Regions from separate parts of the Pantoea phyllosphaerae genome, predicted to be linked through region 1. Evidence: predicted binding sites of a transcription regulator. Region 1 holds the regulator's gene; each other region holds the start of a gene.
The links. Region 1 encodes PurR, which represses purine synthesis genes. Its sites were predicted from a motif close to CANGCAAACGTTTGCNTG; they were not measured.
Positions count from the first base shown of each region.

Region 2: purT (formate-dependent phosphoribosylglycinamide formyltransferase) is a predicted target of PurR. The motif match lies at 4,011-4,028, and genes of this name have one in related genera.
Region 3: purL (phosphoribosylformylglycinamidine synthase) is a predicted target of PurR. The motif match lies at 2,066-2,083, and genes of this name have one in related genera.
Region 4: ACR6A7_RS16685 (NCS2 family permease) is a predicted target of PurR. The motif match lies at 1,062-1,079, and genes of this name have one in related genera.

Region 1 covers NZ_JBPFDE010000023.1:5,171-10,787, reverse strand. Annotated here, with positions in the region: gene ACR6A7_RS20245 (alkene reductase) at 1-118, shown strand, start outside; gene gloA (lactoylglutathione lyase) at 229-636, shown strand; gene rnt (ribonuclease T) at 748-1,422, shown strand; gene ACR6A7_RS20230 (Grx4 family monothiol glutaredoxin) at 1,466-1,801, opposite strand; gene ACR6A7_RS20225 (C40 family peptidase) at 2,164-2,964, shown strand; gene cydH (cytochrome bd-I oxidase subunit CydH) at 3,012-3,101, opposite strand; gene purR (HTH-type transcriptional repressor PurR) at 3,387-4,412, shown strand; gene punR (DNA-binding transcriptional activator PunR) at 4,409-5,314, opposite strand; gene punC (purine nucleoside transporter PunC) at 5,435-5,617, shown strand, end outside.
Region 2 covers NZ_JBPFDE010000001.1:500,681-506,297, reverse strand. Annotated here, with positions in the region: gene copC (copper homeostasis periplasmic binding protein CopC) at 1-34, opposite strand, end outside; gene ACR6A7_RS02370 (DNA polymerase III subunit theta) at 186-416, shown strand; gene exoX (exodeoxyribonuclease X) at 420-1,088, shown strand; gene ACR6A7_RS02360 (prolyl oligopeptidase family serine peptidase) at 1,082-3,145, opposite strand; gene ACR6A7_RS02355 (tellurite resistance TerB family protein) at 3,259-3,912, opposite strand; gene purT (formate-dependent phosphoribosylglycinamide formyltransferase) at 4,065-5,243, shown strand; gene ACR6A7_RS02345 (bifunctional 4-hydroxy-2-oxoglutarate aldolase/2-dehydro-3-deoxy-phosphogluconate aldolase) at 5,297-5,617, opposite strand, start outside.
Region 3 covers NZ_JBPFDE010000010.1:50,760-56,376, forward strand. Annotated here, with positions in the region: gene tadA (tRNA adenosine(34) deaminase TadA) at 1-413, shown strand, start outside; gene mltF (membrane-bound lytic murein transglycosylase MltF) at 445-1,902, opposite strand; gene purL (phosphoribosylformylglycinamidine synthase) at 2,168-5,617, shown strand, end outside.
Region 4 covers NZ_JBPFDE010000013.1:83,870-89,486, reverse strand. Annotated here, with positions in the region: gene ACR6A7_RS16695 (MFS transporter) at 1-321, shown strand, start outside; gene yieH (6-phosphogluconate phosphatase) at 333-998, opposite strand; gene ACR6A7_RS16685 (NCS2 family permease) at 1,148-2,461, shown strand; gene ACR6A7_RS16680 (4'-phosphopantetheinyl transferase family protein) at 2,664-3,413, opposite strand; gene ACR6A7_RS16675 (malonic semialdehyde reductase) at 3,580-4,170, opposite strand; gene mnmE (tRNA uridine-5-carboxymethylaminomethyl(34) synthesis GTPase MnmE) at 4,333-5,617, opposite strand, start outside.

The sequences.
Region 1 (5,617 bases):
TATCGCCAACCCCGATCTGGTGGCGCGTCTGCAGCAGGACGCCCCGCTCAATCCGCAGCGCCCCGAAAGCTTCTACGGCGGCGGCGCAGAGGGCTATACCGATTACCCGACGCTTTAAGCGCGACGCTGGCGTGACAACGGTTACGCCAGCGGCCGTTTTTGCTATTTTCACCGCTATACTTAGCGTTTGAGTCATCAGACGATGACGATTTCATAAAAGAGGATGTTATGCGTTTACTTCACACCATGCTGCGCGTTGGCGATCTGCAACGTTCTATCGACTTCTACACCCGCGTTCTCGGCATGCGCGTGCTGCGTCAGAGCGAAAACACGGAGTATAAATATACGCTGGCCTTCGTGGGCTATACCGAAGAGAGCGAAGGCGCAGTGATCGAGCTGACCTATAACTGGGGCGTGGACAGCTACGATCTCGGCAACGCCTACGGCCATATCGCGCTGGGCGTCGATGACGTAGCGGCGACCTGCGACCGCATCCGCAACGCGGGCGGCAAGGTCACGCGCGAAGCGGGTCCGGTGAAAGGCGGTTCAACCATTATCGCCTTCGTCGAAGATCCGGACGGCTACAAGATCGAGCTGATCGAAAATAAACACGCCGGTCACGGCCTGGGCAACTAAGTTTGCCGCTTCAGTCTGCACGCTGCGGCAGGCTGAAGCTTTCCCTTCTGCTGCACCCTCCTCTTTTTTTTGCCATAATGCGCGCTGCCTATTTTCTGCTATGAGATGCTGATGTCTGAAACGAACTCCCTGAACGCGCTGAATCAACGTTTCCGAGGTTTCTATCCTGTGGTGATCGATGTCGAGACCGCAGGCTTTAACGCGCAGACCGATGCGCTGCTGGAGATCGCCGCCACCACGCTGAAAATGGACGAAGAGGGCTGGCTGCACCGCGACCAGACGCTGCATTTCCACGTCGAGCCTTTCGAAGGCGCGCTGCTTCATCCGGAGGCGCTGGCGTTTACCGGCATCGACCCCAGCAACCCGCTGCGCGGCGCGATTAGCGAATATGAGGCGCTGCACGCTATCTTCAAAATGGTGCGCAAAGGCATCAAAGATCACCACTGTAATCGCGCCATCATGGTGGCGCACAACGCCACCTTCGATCTCAATTTTATGATGGCCGCCGCCGGGCGCGCTGGGCTGAAGCGCAACCCCTTCCATCCCTTTGCCACCTTCGACACCGCCGCGCTGAGCGGGCTGGTGCTGGGGCAGACAGTGCTGGCAAAAGCCTGTAAAGCGGCAGGCATGGATTTTGACAGCACCCAGGCGCACTCTGCGCTCTACGATACCGAGCAGACGGCAACGCTGTTCTGCGAGCTGGTAAACCGCTGGAAACGGCTGGGCGGCTGGCCGCTGCCGATGGCAGCGAGCGACGACGCGGAAACGGCGCCGGAGCAGGCGTAAAAAAAAGGCCGACTTGCGTCGGCCTTTTCAATTGCGCGGATTTTTATTCCGCTTCTTTGTGCTTTTCTGCTGTCTCTTTAATCAGCGACTGCAGTTCGCCGCGCTGGAACATCTCGACGATAATATCGCAGCCGCCAACCAGTTCACCGTCTACCCACAGCTGCGGGAAGGTCGGCCAGTTGGCATATTTCGGCAGCTCGGCGCGAATATCAGGGTTCTGCAGAATATCCACGTAAGCAAAGCGCTCACCGCAGGCAGAGAGCGCCTGCACCGCCTGTGCAGAGAAACCGCAGCTTGGCAGTTTCGGCGAGCCTTTCATATACAGCAGGACCGGGTTTTCTGCGATCTGGCGCTGAATTTTTTCTACAGTACTCATAATTGCCTTCCTTAATTCCCTACTTCGTGTTTGTTTATTGTAGCGACTTCGCCCCGTCCCTGAAAACGACAATTTCTCGCTTGTCGGGTGAAACCGCCATGTTTGTTAAGTTCTTTAGTAAAGATCTGATTTTTTCTGACGATAATCAAAACTTAAGCTGTTCATATCTGGTAATAACTTTGCTGCTATAAGCCGCTGAAATTGCTTATTTTAAACCCAACTGCAACCCTGTAACAGTTTAATAGAAAAATGGCTTAACTTTTGAAAAAAACCTGGCTTAGAATGGCCCCGGCGCTGATCTCCGATCAGATTTTTCTAACCTCGTTACGGCCTGTTGTCGTAACCGCTAACCCTGTAACCGGACTATGCGATTACTGATTACGCTCTTTATATTAGCTTTCGCGCAGCTGTTCATGAACATCGCTTCGGCTTCGCCGCAAGCGCCGGTTAACGCCAGCCTGCACAAGGCAGAGAAAAAAAGCGCGCGCGAAGATGAGCGCCGCAAACGGCGACCGGTCAAAACCAGCGCGAAAAAAGCGCGCTCTTCTACTGCGCAAAAACTCAAACTGAAAAAGCAGAAGAAGATTGAAACGGCTAAGCTTTCCGCTTCCGCCGCCGACACGAAAAAAACCCTGAAATCCTCTCGCAAACGCTATGGCCGCCAGCGCACGCTGACCACCGCAAAAGCCACTCCTCTCACGCCGCTGGATGCCGACGCCACTTCCACCCTCAAAATGAGCAAGTCCCATCGCCTGCGCTACCAGAAAGCACGCGAAACGGCGATGACCAAGCTGATGGGTCAGCTCGGCAAACCTTATCAGTGGGGCGGTACGTCACCGCACACCGGTTTCGACTGCAGCGGCCTCGTCTGGTACGCCTATAAAGACCTGGTAAAATTCAGAATTCCGCGCACCGCCAACGAAATGTACCATCTGCGCGACGCTGCGCCGGTGAAGCGCGAGTCGCTGGAGAAAGGCGATCTGGTCTTCTTTCGCATCAACGGCCGCGGCACCGCTGACCACGTCGGGGTTTATCTCGGCAACGGCAAATTCATTCAGTCGCCGCGCACTGGTAAAGATATCCAGATTAGCGGGCTTTCGGATGATTACTGGCAGCGTCACTACATCGGCGCGCGCCGGGTGATGACGCCGAAAACCATTCGCTAAGCGCCATAAAAAAACCGGGATAATCCCGGTTTTTTTATGGCTGTCTGTTAGTGCATGACGGCGGTAAAACTAAAGGCCACAATCATCAGCAGTGCCGCGCCGGTGGTCATCAACGCCAGTTTTAAATCGGTGCTCATTACCTCTCCTTATCCTTACAATTGTCAGGGTCTTGTGTGATTTTCCCATAGTTGCCGGTAAAAATCTCGTTTTATCCCGCAAGCCTTGTTAGAATCCCCGGCTCTGTTGCGCAACTGACGCAACGCCCGTGCCGTTCGCACGCAACAGCCCCTGTTTTGTCCTGCCCAGTGAGTATTTCACCGACAAAAACTGTAGCGAATTAACAGAAAACTCTCTTAGCGGACGCAAACGTTTAACATTATGCTTATCAGTAGCTTATTGATAAGTTCTGGAGTCTCTTTTTAATGGCAACAATCAAAGATGTCGCGAAGCGCGCGGGTGTCTCCACCACCACCGTTTCTCACGTGATCAATAAAACGCGCTTCGTTGCGGAAGAGACGCGCAACGCCGTCTGGCAGGCGATTCAGGAATTACACTATTCGCCCAGCGCTGTGGCGCGCAGCCTGAAGGTTAACCACACCAAAACGCTGGGGCTGCTGGCTACCTCCAGCGAAGCCCCCTATTTTGCGGAAATCATCGAAGCGGTTGAGCATCACTGCTTCGAGCGGGGCTATACCTTAATTCTCGGCAACGCCCACAACGATCTGCAGAAGCAGCGCGCCTATCTGTCGATGATGGCGCAGAAGCGCGTCGACGGCCTGCTGGTCATGTGCTCCGAGTATCCGGACGATCTGCTGAAGATGCTGGAAGAGAACCGCAATATTCCGATGGTGGTGATGGACTGGGGTGAATCGCGCGGCGACTTTACCGACACCGTGCTCGACAACGCTTTTCAGGGCGGCTATCTGGCGGGACGCTATCTGATTGAACGCGGCCATCGCGATATCGGAGCGATTCCTGGCCAGCTGGAGCGCAACACCGGCGGCGGACGCCACGCGGGCTTTTTGCAAGCGCTGGAGGAAGCGGGCATCTCGGTGCGTCCCGAGTGGATCGTACAGGGCGATTTCGAGCCGGAGTCGGGCTACCAGGCGATGCAGCAGATCCTGCAGCAGAAGCAGCGCCCGACGGCGATCTTCTGCGGCGGCGATATTATGGCGATGGGCGCGATCTGCGCCGCCGACGAGATGGGCCTGCGCGTGCCGCAGGATATTTCGGTGATCGGCTATGACAATGTGCGCAACGCGCGCTACTTCACGCCGGCGCTGACCACCGTGCATCAGCCGAAAGCCGAACTGGGCGAGAAGGCGCTGGAGATGCTGCTCGATCGCATTACCAGCAAACGCGAAGTGTCGCAGACCATCGAAGTGCGTCCTACGCTGATTGAGCGCCGCTCAGTCGGCGACGGCCCGTTCCGCGACTATCGCCGTTAATCCTCGCTTAACCACTCCTGGTTGAGCGTTTGCGCATCGCCGAGATAGCTGAGCAGCCAGCTGAGCGCCGGCGATGCGTGCGCCTCCGACCAGCTCACGCAGCAGGGGCTTTCCGGAAAAGGCGCAGGCAGCGCCAGCTCTGCCAGCTCGCCCTTATCCAGCAGCGGCCGCGCCAGATGGCCCGGCATCATCGCCACGCATAAGCCATCCAGTACGCACGCCAGCCCCGCCTGCCAGTCCGGCACCACCAGACGCCGCTGGTTGTCCAGCGTCCAGGTCATGCGGCGCGGCAGCGCGCGCGAGGTATCCTCCAGCACCAGCGATGGCCAGGCGCGCAGCGCATCGTCGTCGAGCTGCGGCTGGTGCGTCAGCGGATGGTGGCGCGCCACGACGCAGCGCCAGTTCAGCGCCCCCATATCGCGAAAGGAGAAGCGCCCGCCGACCGGGATCGCCTGAGTGGCGCCGATCGCCACCTCAACGCGCCCGTCGGCCAGCGCGTCCCAGACGCCGTTAAACACCTCATAGCTGATGTGCAGTTCCATATCGGGAAAGTGGCGATAGAAATCAGTCACCAGCTGGCGGCTGCGCGGCAGCTTCACAATGCGATCGACGGCGATGCTAAGCTGCCCGCGCCAGCCGTTAGCCAGCTGCTGGCACTGCCTGCGGGTGGCGAGCATTTTTTTGATAACCTCGCGCCCTTCACGCACAAAATGCTCGCCAGCGGCGGTCAACGCCACGTCGCGATGCTGTCGCTCAAACAGCGGCACCGCCAGCCAGGTTTCCAGCTGACGCACCGTATAGCTGACGGCAGAGGGCACGCGATGCAGCTCCTGCGCGGCGGCGCTGAAACTGCCGGTGCGCGCCACGGCGTCTACCACCTCAAGCGTATATTCGGACCACATGCTTTTTCCTTTCAAAAATTTTCACAGCACTCTGCAAATATTAACGTTTCACAGTAACGGGCGCACCCTTTTACACTCTGCCGCGTTTAACCTGCCTGTCGAAATATGAGAGTAAAAATCATGCTGTCATCAAAAGGATTTCTGCCCTACCTCGCTCTGCTCAGCATGCTGGGCTTTCTGGCGACCGATATGTATCTGCCCGCCTTCGGCGCGATGCAGATCAGCTTTAATACCTCGCCCGGCATTATCAGCGCCAGTATGAGCCTCTTCCTGGCGGGCTTCGCCATCGGCCAGCTTTTCTGG
Region 2 (5,617 bases), on a different contig from region 1:
CGGCAACGCCTGACAAGATTGTTCTTTTTTGCATGGGATCATCCTTTTAGCCATCGTACTAGCGGCAAATGTGGGCAAGGATACGCTGAGGCTTTTCAGGTGTCGAGGGCCAGCAATGCTATCCTTTGCCCTTGATTCAGGCCGGGATAAGCATTATTTTTGCCCCCTGTCTTCAGGAGATCCCCATGAGTCAAAACCTCGCCCTGCTTTCTCAGGAAGAGAAAGATAAAGTCAACGTTGAACTGGCCGCAGCGGGCGTGGCGTTCAAAGAGCGCTACAACATGCCGGTCGTGGCCGAAATGGTTGAATATGAGCAGCCCCCTGCGCTGCGCGACTGGTTTCGTCAGCGCCTGATGCACTATCGCCAGGCGTCGCTGAACTTCTCGCGCCTGCCCTACGAACCCAAACTGAAATAAATCATGCTACGCGTAATTGATACCGAAACCTGCGGGCTCCAGGGCGGCGTGGTCGAGGTGGCGTCGGTCGACGTCATCAACGGAGAGATCGTCAATCCGATGAGCGACCTGATCTTGCCGGACCGCCCTATTAGCCGTCAGGCGATGGCCGTACACCGCATTACCGAAGCCATGGTGGTGGGCAAACCCACGATTGAAGAGGCGATTGGCCGCTATCACGGCAGCCCTTTCTATGTCGCCCATAATGCCAGCTTCGATCGCCGCATGCTGCCAGAGATGCATGGCGACTGGATCTGCACCATGACGCTGGCGCGCAAGCTATGGCCAGGCATTAAGTACGGCAACCAGGCGCTGCGCCACAGCCTTAAGCTGGAGGTGACACCGCCCGCCGATCTGCACGCGCACCGCGCGCTGTACGACTGCTACGTCACCGCCGCACTGCTGATCCGCATAATGGAGATTTCCGGCTGGGATGCCGGGCAGATGGCGCAACACTGCCAGCCCGCCAGCGTGACGGGCGACGTGCTGCCCTTCGGTAAATATCGCGGCCAGAGCGTCGCCGCCATTGCGCGTAAAGATCCGCGCTATCTGCGCTGGGTGCTGGAGAACGTGCGCGATCTGCGCCCGCCGCTGCGGCAGGCGCTGCGCAAATATCTGAGCGACGATCAGTAATCGCGCTGCGGCGGCAGGCTGCCCTGCGCCAGCGCAATCAGGAACGTCAGCTCCAGCGCGATGCCCTCATAGGATTTATAGCGCCCCGACTTACCGCCGTGACCGGCATCCATATCCGTACAGAGCATCAGCAAATGGTTGTCGGTCTTCAGCGCGCGCAGTTTCGCCACCCACTTCGCCGGCTCCCAGTACTGCACCTGCGAGTCATGCAGCCCGGTCGTCACCAGCATATGCGGGTACTCCCTGGTCTCGACATTGTCGTAGGGGCTGTACTGACGAATATAGCCATAGTAGTCGGCGTCGTTTGGGTTGCCCCATTCGTCATATTCGCCGGTAGTAAGCGGAATTGACTCATCCAGCATCGTGGTCACCACGTCGACAAAGGGCACCTGCGCCACCACGCCGTTAAACAACGTCGGCGCCATATTAATCACCCCGCCCATTAACAGACCGCCTGCGCTGCCGCCCATGGCATAGAGCTGTCCAGGCTGGCCGAATCCCTTTTTTACCAGCGCCTGGGTAACGTCGATAAAATCGGTGAAGCTGTTCATTTTGTTAAACAGGCGGCCGCCGTCATACCAGCTCTGCCCCAGTTCACCGCCGCCGCGCACGTTGATCAGCGCATAGACGAAACCGCGATCGAGCAGGCTAAGCCGGCTGACGCTGAAGTCCGCCTCCATATTGCTGCCGTAGGCGCCATAGCCGTAAACCAGTAGTGGATTTTTGCCCGGCTGATAGTGTTTGCGGTGATAGACCAGCGACACCGGTACTTCGGTACCGTCGCGGGCCGTGAGCCAGTGGTGCTCGCTTTTGTAGTTGTCGGGGTCAAAGTTGCCCACCGCGCTCTGCTTGAGAATGCGCCGCTCGCCGGTATCCATATCGAGTTCAAACAGCGTGGTCGGCGTGGTCATCGAGCCGTAGCCGTAGCGCAGTTTGCTGGTTTCCGGCGACGGGTTGAACGCCAGCCAGGTCACATAGGTCGGATCGTCGAAGGCGATGCCGGTTACCTCGCCGGTCTGCCAGTGGATCTGACGCAGGCTGGTCAGGCCGCGCTGCCGCTCCTCCACCACCAGCCAGTCACGAAACAGCTGGAAGTCCTCCATGACCACATGGTCGCGCGGCTTGATCAGCGTTTCCCAGCGCGACTCGTCCAGCCAGCGCGTGCGGTAGAGGCCGAAGTTTTTCCCCTCGCGGTTAGAGCGGATATAAAACTGATGCTCATAGTGATCCAGGCTGTATTCATGATCCTTGCGGCGCGGCAGGAAGATCTGCGGCGCGGCGTCGGGAAAGCCGGCGTCGATGAGCTGGATCTCGCTGCTGTTGGTGCTGAATAGCGCGATCAAGATAAAGTGTTCGGAGGTGGTTTTATGCACGCTGAGATGATAGGTGTCATCCTGCTCTTCATACACCAGCCGATCGTCGCTCTGCGGCGTGCCGAGCTCATGGCGCCAGACCTGATAGGGCAGCAGCGTTTGCTCATGCTTGCGCACGTAATAGAGCGTGCGTGAATCATTCGCCCAGGCGAAGCTGGAGGAGGCGTTGTTCAGCACCTCCGGATACCAGCTCCCCTTCTCCAGGCAGCGAAAGCGAATGCCGTACTGGCGCCGGGAGAGAAAATCTTCCGCCAGCGCCATCACCTTGTTATCAGGGCTGATGTTGAGCGATCCCATGGTGTAAAACTCGCTGTGCGAGGCGCGCTGATTGGCGTCCAGCAGCAGTGTCCACTCATCGGTCACGGCGCACTCGGCAGGCTGGCGGTAGTAGGCGGCATATTCGTTACCGCTCTCATAGCGGCTCTGATAGCGGTAGCCATTGTGCACATAGGGAACGGAATGATCCTGCGGCGGCAGGCGATCGACGATCTCTTTTAAAATATGGTTCTGCAGCGGCTGCTGTGTCGCCATGATCTGCTTGCCGTAGTTGTTTTCGGCGCGCAGATAATCCAGCACCTCTTCATTCTCGCGCCTGTCGTCGCGCAGCCAGTAGTAATCATCCACGCGCGTTTCGCCGTGGAGGGTCATTTCATGCGGAATTTTTTTTGCGATGGGGGCCTGCATGCTCTCTCTCCCTGTTATTCATATCCTCTAAGGGTGGCATCAGGTGGCGGGGAAGCCAAATTTTTGTCGCTAACGCGTTGTTATTGCGACCGCAAAGCGCGGTCGCGGCGGGTTTATTCTGCCGGAATGCGCGCTTTTTGTTCACGCAGGTCGTTTTCAATGCCGTCGCGCACATCCTGCGGGATCTTCAGCGCGTCGCCGAGCGCCGTGAGATAGCTGCGTTCCATAAAATGATCCACATCGATAGCGGCGCAGCTGAGGAAGTAGAGTTCCAGCGCTTCATCCTCGTTTTTCACGTCGGCGGCCAGCCAGGCGGGATCCAGCGGCCGATTGATCGCTTTCTGGATCAGCGCTTCCGCCTCCTGACCATAGCCCGCCTCATGGATGCTGCGCTCGATGGCGGCGCGCTCGCGATCGTCGATATGCCCGTCGCTTTTAGCGGCAAACACCAGCGCCGTTACCAGACGCTCGGCACGCTGATCGGCGGGCGTCTGCAGCTCGCCGAAGCCAGGTTCGGCCTGGTGCGTCTCGCGCACGCGCTGTTTATATTTGTTCCACAGCACCGCGCCAGCCGCCGCGCCACCGCCGATAATCAGCGCTTTGCCGCCATACTCGGTTAACAGCTTGCGCGACTTTTTGCTGGCGATGAGCAAGCCTGCCAGGCCGCCCAGCGCGCCCGGCGCCAGCATATCGTTTAAACCTCCGTTGCCGCCGCTGTGCCCTTTCTTCGCTAGCAGCGACTGAAGCTGTTGCAACAGGTTGTTCATCATTCACTCCTTTTTCAGCGATAAGGGCTCTACTCTGCCCGACCAGGCGTCAGTTAACGTCAAGGTGCGAAAAGAGAGGCAAAGCCGCAGAGGATGAGAACGCAAACGTTTTCGTTTATACTGCGCGCGCGTTTTGACTCACAGGTGAAATTATGACGACTCTTGGAACTGCGCTGCGTCCGGCTGCGACGCGTGTCATGCTGTTAGGCTCGGGTGAGCTGGGTAAAGAAGTGGCACTGGAGTGCCAGCGACTGGGTGTGGAAGTGATTGCCGTAGACCGCTATGCCGACGCGCCCGCGATGCATGTGGCGCATCGTAGCCACGTGGTAAACATGCTTGACGGCGAGGCGCTGGCCGCGCTGATTGCGCAGGAAAAGCCCGATTATGTAGTGCCTGAAATCGAAGCGATCGCCACGGATAAGCTGCTTGAGCTTGAGCAGCAGGGTCAGCGCGTGGTGCCGACCGCGCGCGCCGCGCGCCTGACCATGAACCGCGAAGGCATTCGCCGCCTCGCGGCGGAAGAGCTGTCGCTGCCCACCTCCCGCTACCGCTTCGCCGACAGCCAGGCGAGCTTTGAGGCAGCAGCGGCGGAGATCGGCTTTCCCTGCATCGTCAAGCCGGTGATGAGTTCGTCAGGCAAAGGCCAGAGCTTTATTCGCGACGCCAGCCAGCTCAGCAGCGCCTGGGCGTACGCGCAGCAGGGCGGACGCGCCGGCGCAGGCCGCGTCATTGTCGAAGGCGTGGTGAAATTCGATTTTGAAATTACGCTGTTGACCGTAAGCGCGGTGGACGGCCTTCACTTCTGCGCGCCAATCGGCCACCGACAGGAGGATGGCGACTACCGCGAATCCTGGCAGCCACAGCAGATGAGCGATGTCGCGCTGCAGCGCGCGCAGGCGATTGCTGGCGACGTGGTGAAAGCGCTGGGCGGCTACGGCCTGTTCGGCGTTGAGCTGTTTGTCTGCGGCGACGACGTTATCTTCAGCGAAGTGTCGCCGCGCCCGCACGACACCGGCATGGTGACGCTGATTTCGCAGGATCTCTCGGAATTTGCTCTACACGTGCGCGCCTTCCTTGGCCTGCCGATCGGCGGTGTGCGCCAGTATGGCCCGTCAGCGTCAGCGGTGATCCTGCCGCAGCTGCACAGCCAGAACGTACGGTTTGTCAACGTGGAAGCGGCACTGGGCGCGGGTCTGCAGCTGCGCCTGTTTGGCAAGCCGGAAATCGCCGGTTCGCGCCGTCTTGGCGTCGCGCTGGCCAGCGGCGAGAGCGTCGATGACGCCGTTGCGCGGGCGATCGCCAGCGCCGCGGCGGTACAAGTCGAAGAGTAATAAAACCGCGGGTAGATCATGATGCGGTGAGCGCCCTGCTCACCGCATCATGCTTATTGCGCCCCCTCTACCGCTTCGCGCGCCAGACGCGTAATGCGATCCCAGTCGCCTGTCTCCAGCGCGTCGTTCGGCACCAGCCAGGAACCGCCAATGCAGAGCACGCTTTTCAACGCCAGATAGTCGCGATAGTTGGCGGGCGAGATGCCGCCAGTGGGACAGAAGCGCACCTGCGGGAAGGGACCGCCAATCGCCTGCAGCGCCTTAACGCCGCCGTTGGCTTCCGCCGGGAAAAATTTAAATTCGCGCAGGCCGTAATCCATACCGGTCATCAGTTCGGAAACGGTGCTGATGCCGGGGATCAGCGGCACCGGACC
Region 3 (5,617 bases), on a different contig from region 1:
GCGCGGTGCTGGTGCAGGGCGATCGCGTTATCGGCGAAGGGTGGAACCGGCCCATCGGCCAGCACGATCCGACCGCCCACGCCGAAATGATGGCGCTGCGTCAGGGCGGCAAGGTGCTGGAGAACTATCGCCTGCTGGATACCACGCTCTACGTGACGCTGGAGCCCTGCGTGATGTGCGCCGGCGCGATGGTGCACAGCCGCATCGCGCGGCTGGTCTACGGCGCCAGCGATGAGAAAACCGGCGCGGCGGGTTCACTGATAGATGTGCTCGGCCATCCCGGCATGAATCATCAGGTCGTGCTGCAGAGCGGCGTGCTGGCGGAGGCGTGCGCGGCGATGCTGAGCGACTTTTTCCGCATGCGGCGCGAGCAAAAAAAAGCGCTGCGTCAGGCGCAGCGCGGAACGAACTAACGCGGCCTCAACGCCGCGCTTTACGCCTTGCCTAATTCATGGCGATTTCCGGCGCCACCGCCGGATAGCCGCTGCCCAGCTCCGCCTCTTGCGCCGCCTGCTGGGCCAGGCGTTTCTCCTGCTCCTGCAAATAGCCTACCAGGCTCAGCTGATACTTACGGATATTCTCGACGTAGTTATAGGCTTCGTGGCCGCGCGCGTAGCCGTAGGTGGTCTGCGCGTAGTAGCGTTTCTGGCTCAGCATCGGTAGCCGCAGCTTGACGTCGGCCCAGCTGTCAGGATTGCCGCCCTGTTTCGCCGTGAGCTTGCGCGCATCCAGCATATGGGCGTAGCCCATATTGTAGGCCGCCAGCGCGAACCAGATGCGCTCATCTTCGGGAATGGTCGCGGGCACCTTTTCCATCATGCGCTGTAGATAGAGGCTGCCGCCGCGAATGCTCTGCTCAGTGTCGGTACGATCCTCAACGTTCAGGCTGTCAGCGGTGTTGCGCGTCAGCATCATCATGCCACGCACGCCGGTGGGCGAGGTCGCCAGCGGATTCCAGTGCGACTCCTGATAGGAGATCGCCGCCAGCAGCCGCCAGTCGATACTGGCCGCATACTTCTCAAACAGCGGTTTAATCTCCGGCAGCGTCACGTCAATGGCGCGCAGGAAGGTGCGGGTATCGACATAGTCGAAGGTGCCGACGTGGCCGAGATATTTCTCCTCCAGCCGCGCCATCACGCCTTCTTCACCCATTGAGCTGAAGAAGTCGAGCATTGCGGCGTTCAGGCTGCTGTCGTCGCTGTGTGGCACATACCAGGTCACCGGCTCTTCATCCGTAACGTCAAACGCCACCGCCAGCTGCGGGTGGATGCGCTGCAGCAGGGCGATGGTGACGGAATCGCCGATGGTGTAGTCGAGCTTGCCGTCAGCGACCGCCTCCAGTAGCGCTTTCGGCGACTGATCGGTGGAGATCACCCAGTTGAGATCGGGAAACTGTTTATCGCGCGCCGTTTTCAGCGACGACAGATAGGCGGAGCCGGAAGCTACCCTGAGCTCGCCTTTAAGATCGCCGAGGTTCTTCGGACGTGGCTTATCAACGCGATAGACCATCTGCTGGGACACGGAGTAGTAGCTCGGCCCGGTTTTATAGCGCGCCAGCCTTTCATCATTGTAAATCAGGCCCGCTGCCAGCAGGTCCGCCTTGCCGTCGTCGAGATCGTCAAACAGATCGCTGAGGTTTGGGCGCACCGTGACCTTGAGCTTAACGCCCAGATAGTCGGCAAAGCGCTTCGCCAGCTCGTAATCCATACCGGCCGGGGCTTTATTGATGGTGTAGTAAGTCAGCGGGGAATTGATGGTACTGATACGCAGCACTCCCCGCGATTTTATCTGCGAAATCGCATCCTGTCCGTTGCCGTACCACGGGATCGATGGCCATAACGCCATCGCCAGCAGCAGGGTGACGAGACCGATCAGCAGATAGTTTAATTTTAGGCGTTTCAAATAGTTGTCTCTCGCTGGCTCCAAGGCCTCTGTCTTTTAAAGGCAGTATTGATCTTTTTTGAACTCCCAGAGCGAGGGGCATTTTGCGCAACTCGGCAGCGTAGAGCAACTTATAAAGCAGGTTTTGCGCAAAATTCAGGCAATTCCGCAGGCAGAGAAATTATGCGCAAACGGTTTCGTCGAGCGGGGTGTTTCTCTATAATACCGCCCGTTTTCTGCTGTTGTGCCCCTTGAAGCGTCGCACGGCGCTCTGACGAGAGATTAAATGATGGAAATTCTGCGTGGTTCGCCCGCCCTGTCGGCATTTCGTGTAAACAAACTGCTGACCCGCTTTCAGGACGCTCACCTGCCGGTGAGTGACATTTACGCCGAGTACGTCCATTTTGCCGATGTCAGCGCACCGCTGAACGCTGATGAAAAAGCGCGCCTGCAGCGCCTGCTGAAATACGGCCCTTCTCTCGCCGAACACGCGCCGCAAGGCCGCCTGCTGCTGGTGACGCCGCGTCCCGGCACCATTTCGCCCTGGTCATCCAAAGCGACCGACATCGCGCACAACTGCGATCTGCCGCAGGTGCGCCGCCTGGAGCGCGGTCTGGCCTTCTATGTGCAGGCGCCGCAGCTGACCGAGGCACAGTGGCAGGCGCTTCAGGCGCTGCTGCACGATCGCATGATGGAGACGGTTTTCAGCGATCTGTCGCAGGCGGAAGCGCTGTTCGCGCATCACGAGCCGCAGCCGCTGAAAAGCGTTGATGTGCTGAATAACGGCCGTCAGGCGCTGGAAGAGGCGAACCGCACGCTGGGGCTGGCGCTGGCGGACGATGAAATCGACTACCTGCTGGCAGCTTTCCAGCAACTGGGCCGCAACCCGAATGACATCGAACTCTATATGTTCGCGCAGGCCAACTCCGAGCACTGCCGTCATAAAATCTTCAACGCCGACTGGATTATTGACGGCGAAAAACAGCCGAAATCGCTGTTTAAAATGATTAAAAACACCTTCGAGAGCACCCCGGACCACGTGCTGTCAGCCTATAAAGACAACGCTGCGGTCATGGAAGGCTCGGAAGTGGGGCGCTTTTACGCCGACGCGCAAAAGGGCGAGTATGAGTACCATCAGGAGGCTGCGCATATCCTGATGAAGGTAGAAACCCATAACCATCCTACGGCGATCTCACCGTGGCCCGGCGCCGCGACCGGCTCCGGCGGCGAGATCCGTGACGAAGGCGCTACCGGACGCGGTGCGAAGCCGAAAGCGGGTCTGGTCGGCTTCTCTGTGTCGAACCTGCGTATTCCCGGCTTTGAGCAGCCCTGGGAAGAGGACTTCGGCAAGCCGGACCGCATTGTCAGCGCGCTGGATATCATGACCGAAGGCCCGCTGGGCGGCGCGGCGTTCAATAACGAATTTGGGCGTCCGGCGCTGAACGGCTATTTCCGCACCTATGAGGAGCGGGTCAACAGCCATAACGGCGTCGAGCTGCGCGGCTACCACAAGCCGATCATGCTGGCGGGCGGCATCGGCAACATCCGCGCCGATCACGTGCAGAAAGGGGAGATTACCCTGGGCGCGAAGCTGATCGTGCTGGGCGGCCCGGCGATGAATATCGGCCTGGGCGGCGGCGCGGCTTCGTCCATGGCGTCAGGCCAGTCCGACGCCGATCTCGATTTCGCTTCGGTGCAGCGCGACAACCCGGAAATGGAGCGCCGCTGCCAGGAGGTGATCGACCGCTGCTGGCAGATGGGCGAAGAGAACCCGATTCTGTTTATTCACGACGTGGGCGCGGGCGGCCTCTCCAACGCCATGCCGGAGCTGGTGAGCGACGGCGGCCGCGGCGGCCGCTTTAACCTGCGCGACATCCTGAACGATGAGCCGGGCATGAGCCCGCTCGAAGTGTGGTGCAACGAGTCGCAGGAGCGTTATGTGCTGGCGGTAGCGCCTGAGAAGCTGGCGCAGTTCGACGCGCTCTGCCAGCGAGAGCGCGCACCTTACGCGGTGATTGGTGAAGCGACCGAAGAGCAGCACCTGAGCCTGAGCGACAGCCACTTTGACAATACGCCTATTGATATGCCGCTGGATGTGCTGCTGGGCAAAACGCCGAAGATGACGCGCGACGTGGTCACGCAGCAGGCCAAAGGTGAGCCGCTGCTGCGCGACGGCATTACCCTGAGCGACGCGGTAAACCGCGTGCTGCACCTGCCGACCGTGGCGGAGAAAACTTTCCTCGTCACCATCGGCGACCGCACCGTTACCGGCATGGTGGCGCGCGACCAGATGGTCGGCCCGTGGCAGATTCCGGTGGCAAACTGCGCGGTCACCACCGCCAGCCTCGACAGCTATCACGGCGAGGCCTTCGCGCTGGGCGAGCGCGCGCCGGTTGCGCTGCTCGATTTCGCCGCCTCCGGCCGTCTGGCCGTAGGCGAAGCGCTTACTAACCTGGCGGCGACGCAGATTGGCGATCTCAAGCGCGTGAAGCTCTCCGCTAACTGGATGGCGGCGGCAGGCCACCCTGGCGAAGATGCTGGCCTCTATGAAGCGGTTAAGGCGGTAGGTGAAGCGCTCTGTCCTGCGCTTGGCATCACGATTCCGGTGGGCAAAGACTCTATGTCGATGAAAACTCGCTGGCAGGAGGGCATTGAGCAGCGCGAAATGACTTCGCCGCTGTCGCTGGTCATTACCGCCTTCGCCCGCGTGGAAGATGTGCGCCGCACCGTCACGCCAGAGCTGCAGGCGGACGGCGAAAACCTGCTGCTGCTGATCGATCTGGGCAACGGCGCCAATACGCTGGGCGCCACCGCGCTCTCGCAGGTCTACCGTCAGCTGGGCGACAAGCCCGCCGACGTGCGCGACGCGCAGCAGCTGGCGGGCTTCTTTAACGCCATTCAGGCGCTGGTGGCACAGCAGAAGCTGCTGGCTTACCACGACCGTTCAGACGGCGGCCTGCTGGTGACGCTGGCGGAAATGGCCTTTACCGGCCACTGCGGCGTCGAGGTCGATATTGCTGCGCTGGGCAGCGACGCGCTGGCCGCGCTCTTTACCGAAGAGCTGGGCGCAGTGATTCAGATTAGAGCTGAAGATCGCGCGGCCGTGGAAAAGGTGCTGGCGGAGCAGGGGCTGGCAGCGTGCAGCCACGTTATCGGCAGCGCACAGCGCGGTGACCGCTTTGTGGTTCGCTCCGGCGACAGCGCGGTCTACAGCGAAAGCCGCACCACGCTGCGTACCTGGTGGGGCGAAACCAGCTGGCAGATGCAGCGCCTGCGTGATAACCCGCTCTGCGCCGATCAGGAGCATGAAGCGCGTAAAGATGACAACGATCCTGGCCTCAACGTCCATCTGACCTTTAATCCGGAAGAGGATGTCGCCGCGCCGATGATCGCCACCGGTGCGCGTCCGCGCGTTGCGGTGCTGCGCGAGCAGGGCGTCAACTCCCACGTCGAAATGGCGGCGGCGTTCCATCGCGCAGGCTTTACGGCGGTCGACGTGCATATGAGCGATCTGCTGGCGGGACGCCGCGGCCTGGAGGAATTCCAGGCGCTGGTGGCGTGCGGCGGCTTCTCCTACGGCGACGTGCTGGGCGCTGGTGAAGGCTGGGCGAAATCCATTCTGTTCAACAACCGCGTGCGCGACACGTTCGAGAACTTCTTCCATCGTCCGCAGACGCTGGCGCTGGGCGTCTGCAACGGCTGTCAGATGATGTCCAACCTGCGCGAGCTGATCCCG
Region 4 (5,617 bases), on a different contig from region 1:
CAGCTGCGCGATCCCACCGTGATGCTGTTTACCGGCGCGCTGATGGGCATGTTCGTCAATGGCATGATTGGCGGCTACGGCGCGCTGATCTCCGACACCTTCCCGCCCCAGGCGCGCGCCACGGCGCAGAACGTCTTGTTCAACCTCGGGCGCGGCGTCGGCGGCTTCGGCCCGCTGGTGATCGGCCTGCTGGCGACGAAAATTTCATTTACCGCGGCGATCACGCTGCTGGCGCTAATCTACCTGCTGGATATCGTCGCCACGCTCTTTTTGCTGCCGAAAAAGCAGGGCAACGACGATTCGCTGGGCGCGATTGGCTAAAGCGTAAAGGGTCAGTCGGTGACCAGCTGCCAGCCGCGCGCGCGCCACAGCGCGGGCAGCGCGGCCATATCGGTAAAGCGCGTCACCAGTGGGTGATCGATTTCAGGATTGTGCGCGTCCGCGCAGTAGTAAAACACCGGGATGCCCGCCGCGACGCCCGCGCGGGCGCCCGCTTCGGAATCGTCCACCAGAATGCAGCGCTCGACAGGCACCTGCATCTGTTCGGCGGCGTAATGCATCAGCGCAGGATCGGGCTTCCAGCGCGAAATGTCGTAGCCGCTGTAGAGGCGATCGCGAAACCAGGGCAGCATGCCGGTCAGCCCCAGCGAGTGCTGCATCTTCTTTACCGTGCCGTTGGAGACGACGCACATCGGCACGGTGAGTTTCTCCACCAGCGCTTTCGCGCCGGGAATTTCCGTCAGCGACGCGTCAAACAGGCGCGCCACCTCGGCGCGATAGTCGGTTTCAAACGTCGCCTGCGGCAGCGTGGTGTGATGCGTTTCTCCGACGTCGCGAATAATGTCGTAGAGCTGAACGCCTTTGTACTTTTCGAACATCTCCTGCAACGAGCAGCTAATTCCGTAGCGGGCAAAGGTGTTGACGTACGCCTGGGTACAGAGCAATTCGCTGTCCACCAGGGTGCCGTCACAGTCAAAAAACACGCACTCTACTGCCATCTGTCGCACTCCTTCTGTTTTCGAGAGAGCACACACTTTAACCTAATCGACGCAGATTGCGATCCCGGAAACGGTTGCGAAAAATCATTGTATTGCCGCTGCAAAGCGGTCAGGATACGCGCCGACTTCTTTTCATCAGGATCGTTGGCATGAGTAAACAAGGCCTTTTGCAGCGCGTTTTTAAGCTACAGGAACATGGCACCACGGTGCGCACCGAAGTTATTGCCGGTATCACCACTTTCCTGACGATGGTCTACATCGTCTTTGTTAATCCGCAGATTCTTGGCGTGGCAGGCATGGATACCCAGGCGGTATTCGTTACCACCTGCCTTATCGCTGCATTCGGCAGTATTTTGATGGGCCTGTTCGCCAATCTGCCGGTGGCGCTGGCGCCAGCGATGGGGCTCAACGCCTTTTTCGCCTTCGTGGTCGTGGGCGCAATGGGCTATTCGTGGCAGGTAGGCATGGGCGCGATTTTCTGGGGCGCGCTGGGGCTGCTGATCCTGACGCTGCTGCGCGTGCGCTACTGGATGATTGCCAATATCCCGCTGAGCCTGCGCGTCGGCATCACCGCCGGTATCGGTTTGTTTATCGCCATGATGGGGCTGAAGAACGCCGGCATTATCGTTGCGAATCCCGATACCATCGCTGCTGTCGGCAATCTTACCTCGCACAGCGTACTGCTCGGCGCGCTCGGCTTCTTTATCATCGCCATTCTGGCGTCGCGCAATATCCATGCGGCGGTGCTGATCTCGATGGTGATCACCACGGCTATCGGCTGGGCGCTGGGCGATGTGAAGTTTGTCGGCCTTTTCTCCGCGCCGCCTGCGATCGGTAGCGTGGTCGGGCAGGTGGATATCAAAGGCGCATTCAATATCGGCATGGCGGGCGTTATCTTCTCCTTTATGCTGGTTAACCTGTTCGACTCTTCCGGCACCCTGATTGGCGTAACCGATAAAGCGGGTCTGACCGATGAGACCGGCACGTTTCCGCGTATGAAGCAGGCGCTGTTTGTCGATAGCTTCAGCTCCGTCACCGGCGCGCTGGCGGGTACCTCGTCAGTGACCGCTTACATCGAGAGTTCGTCCGGCGTGGCGATCGGCGGCCGCACCGGCCTGATGGCGGTGGTGACCGGCGTGCTTTTTCTGCTGGTGATGTTCCTGTCGCCGCTGGCGGCGATGGTGCCGGGCTATGCGGCCGCAGGCGCGCTGATCTACGTCGGCGTGCTAATGACCGCCAGCCTGTCTCGCGTGCGCTGGGACGATCTCACCGAAGCGGTGCCGGCTTTCGTGACCGCGGCGATGATGCCGTTCAGCTTCTCCATTACCGAGGGTATCGCACTGGGCTTTATCGCCTACTGCGTGATGAAGCTTGGCACCGGCCGCTGGCGCGAAATTAGCCCCTGTGTCGTGGTGGTGGCGCTGCTGTTTGTGTTGAAAATCGCCTTTATCGACGCGCATTAAGAAGAAGGTCGCTTACGCGACCTTTGAGTTGATGGGGCAGAGTGCCAACGCGGGTGAGACGGACCGATCGCAAAGACGCAAAAAGCGGCATCCCTGCCAGCTCGGCCCGCGCCATCCATGGCGCGGGACGCTTTGCTCCTCGGTCCGTCTCACCCGCTTGCCGGCTTTGTTAGCCGTCTGAAGGGCCGCTTAAGCGGCTTTTTTATACCTCAGAATGGAGACTGCGCTCTCGCGGTGAGCTGGTCAGACGCAGCGTGTGCGGTCCGATATTAGGCTTGCTCATCTCTACGTCGCGCAGCGCATGCCACTCGCGCGAGGCGTCAATTTCCCACAGGTGCAAACGCTGGGTCGCGGACGACAGCGCGCATGACCACACCAGCGTCGGCTCGGCGTCGCACACAGCCTGAATATCGGGATAACTCGTTGAACGCAGACGGCCTGCCGCGGGCTGCAGCCGCAGCGAGGCCATATTATCGTTGCCTTCGCCGGTCAGCTTAAGAATGCTCTGGCGCAGGGTCCAGATTTGCGTCACCGCTTCCATAAAATCCTGCTGCGCATTGATCCAGGCGCGCTCGCCTGACGTAAGCGACTGCATCAGCTGCTCCTGCGTCTGGCGGCTGTGGGCGCGGACGATCTCCATATCCAGCCCGGCGCGTCCGCCCTCTTCAGCCAGCAGCACGCCGACCATATTGCCGGCATAGGCGATGCTGAAATCGGGCAAATCGCGATCGGCAAAGGCGGGACGGCCGTTGCTGTGGGTAACAAGAGCAGGAAGGGTGCTGATACCGTAGACGCGCAGCATCAGCTGCGCCAGCATCAGACGAGCAAGCAAAAAGCGACCGCGGTATCTGTCAGGCAGCTGTCGCGCCTGATCGATGACATCCTGCGGCATGCGCATGGCGTCGGCGACAATGCCGCGATCGCCCATCCAACGTACAAAATGACCCGCCATCTGTCGCTCCGTGAAAATGGTCACTTAATCATCAGGAGCGCATTGTAAGAATTTTCTGAGCACATTGCATCTGGCATGCAACAGAATGACGCATATTCAGAATCGGCTGATAAAAAGCGGCGGGAAAAGAGAGGCCGCTACGCGCCTGCGCAGCGGCGGAATATCGTCAGGCCAGTTTGCACGCCTGTTCAAAACGCAGGCGCGGCAGGCGCGGATGCAGCTTCTCGCTATCGCCATAGCCGAGGTTAATCAACATGTTCACCTGCCAGCTGCTGTCGGCGAAGAATGCCTCGTTAACTTTCGACGGATCAAAACCAGACATCGGACCGGCATCCAGCCCGAGCGAGCGCGCCGCCAGGATGAGATAGCCTGCCTGCAGGCTGCTGTTGCGAAAGGCGGTCTCTTTTACCAGCTCAGGGCTGCCGGTAAACCAGCTGCGCGCATCGGCGTGCGGAAATAGCTGCGGCAGTCGATCGTAAAACGCCATATCGTGGGCGACGATAACCGTCACCGGCGCGGTCATGGTCTTTTCCACATTGCCAGACGAGAGCGCCGGCTTCAGCTTCGCTTTGCCTTCCTGCGAGGTCACAAACACAAAGCGGCCTGGCGAGCAGTTGGCCGAAGTCGGGCCAAGGGCGGTCAGCGCGTAGAGCTGCTCCAGAATGCCAGCCTCAAGGGGTTTATCCTGCCAGTAGCTATGGGTGCGGGCTTCGTTAAACAGTTGGTCGAGCGCGGTGTTGTCGAGCGGTGTATGCATTCTACTCTCCTTGATCAGGCGGAAGCAGCCGCCTGAGACATGCCATAGTGAAGGCGTATCCGGGAAGACCGGTGTTTAACGTTTATACCCCAACGGCGCTTCGTCGCCAAATAACAAAAGGCCGGGTTTGACTGAAGAGCAGGGCGCAAGCGCAGACTGCGATCACTTCCCAATACAGAAACTGGAAAATATCCGTCCCAGCAAATCATCGGAGGTAAACTCGCCGGTGATCTCGCTCAGCGCCTGCTGCGCCAGCCGCAGCTCTTCCGCCAGCAGTTCGCCCGCCCATGCGCCTAGCAGCTGCGCCTTGCCCTGCTGTAAGTGAGTCGCTGCTAACTCCAGCGCCTGAAGATGACGCCGACGCGCGAGGAAGCCGCCTTCCATATTGCCGGAAAAGCCCATTGACTGTTTCAGATGGTCGCGCAGCGCATCGACGCCCGCGCCGGTGCGCGCCGAAAGACGAATAAGTGAGTGATGATTTACTTCTGTCAGGCCCAGCGTTTCGCCAGTGACATCCGCCTTGTTGCGTACAACGGTAATCGGCAACGCCGCAGGCAGGCGCGAAACGAAGTCGGGCCAGATCTGCGCCGCCTCCGTGGCGTCGGTGGTGGTGCCGTCTACCATAAACAGCACGCGGTCCGCCTGCTCGATCTCCTGCCAGGCGCGCTCAATGCCGATACGCTCGACCTCGTCGCTGGCCTCGCGCAGCCCGGCAGTGTCGATAATATGCAGGGGCATGCCGTCGATATGAATATGTTCGCGCAGCACGTCGCGCGTGGTGCCGGCGATATCGGTCACGATTGCCGCTTCGCGTCCTGCCAGCGCATTCAGCAGGCTTGATTTACCCGCATTTGGCCGCCCCGCGATCACCACTTTCATGCCTTCGCGCAGCAGGCTGCCCTGACGCGCTTCGGCGCGTACGGCGTCGAGATCGACGATTACCTCATCCAGCTGCGCTTCGATTTTACCGTCGGAGAGAAAGTCGATCTCTTCATCGGGGAAGTCGATAGCCGCTTCGACGTAGATGCGCAGGTGGGTCAGCGCCTCAACCAGCTGGTTGATGCGGGTCGAAAAGGCGCCCTGCAGCGAGTTGACCGCAGAACGCGCCGCCTGTTCGGAGCTGGCGTCAATCAGATCGGCGATTGCCTCAGCCTGCGCAAGGTCGAGCTTGTCATTGAGAAAGGCGCGCTCGGAAAACTCGCCCGGCTGGGCGATGCGTACGCCAGGCAGCGCCACGATGCGCTTCAGCAGCAGATCGAGGATCACCGGGCCGCCGTGGCCCTGTAGCTCCAGCACATCTTCGCCGGTAAAGGAGTTCGGGCCGGGAAACCACAGCGCAATGCCCTGGTCCAGCACGCTGCCGTCGGCATCTTTAAACGGCAGATAATCAGCGTAGCGCGCCTTCGGCAGCTTGCCGAGCACCTGCTGTGCCACCTCGGCGGCGCGC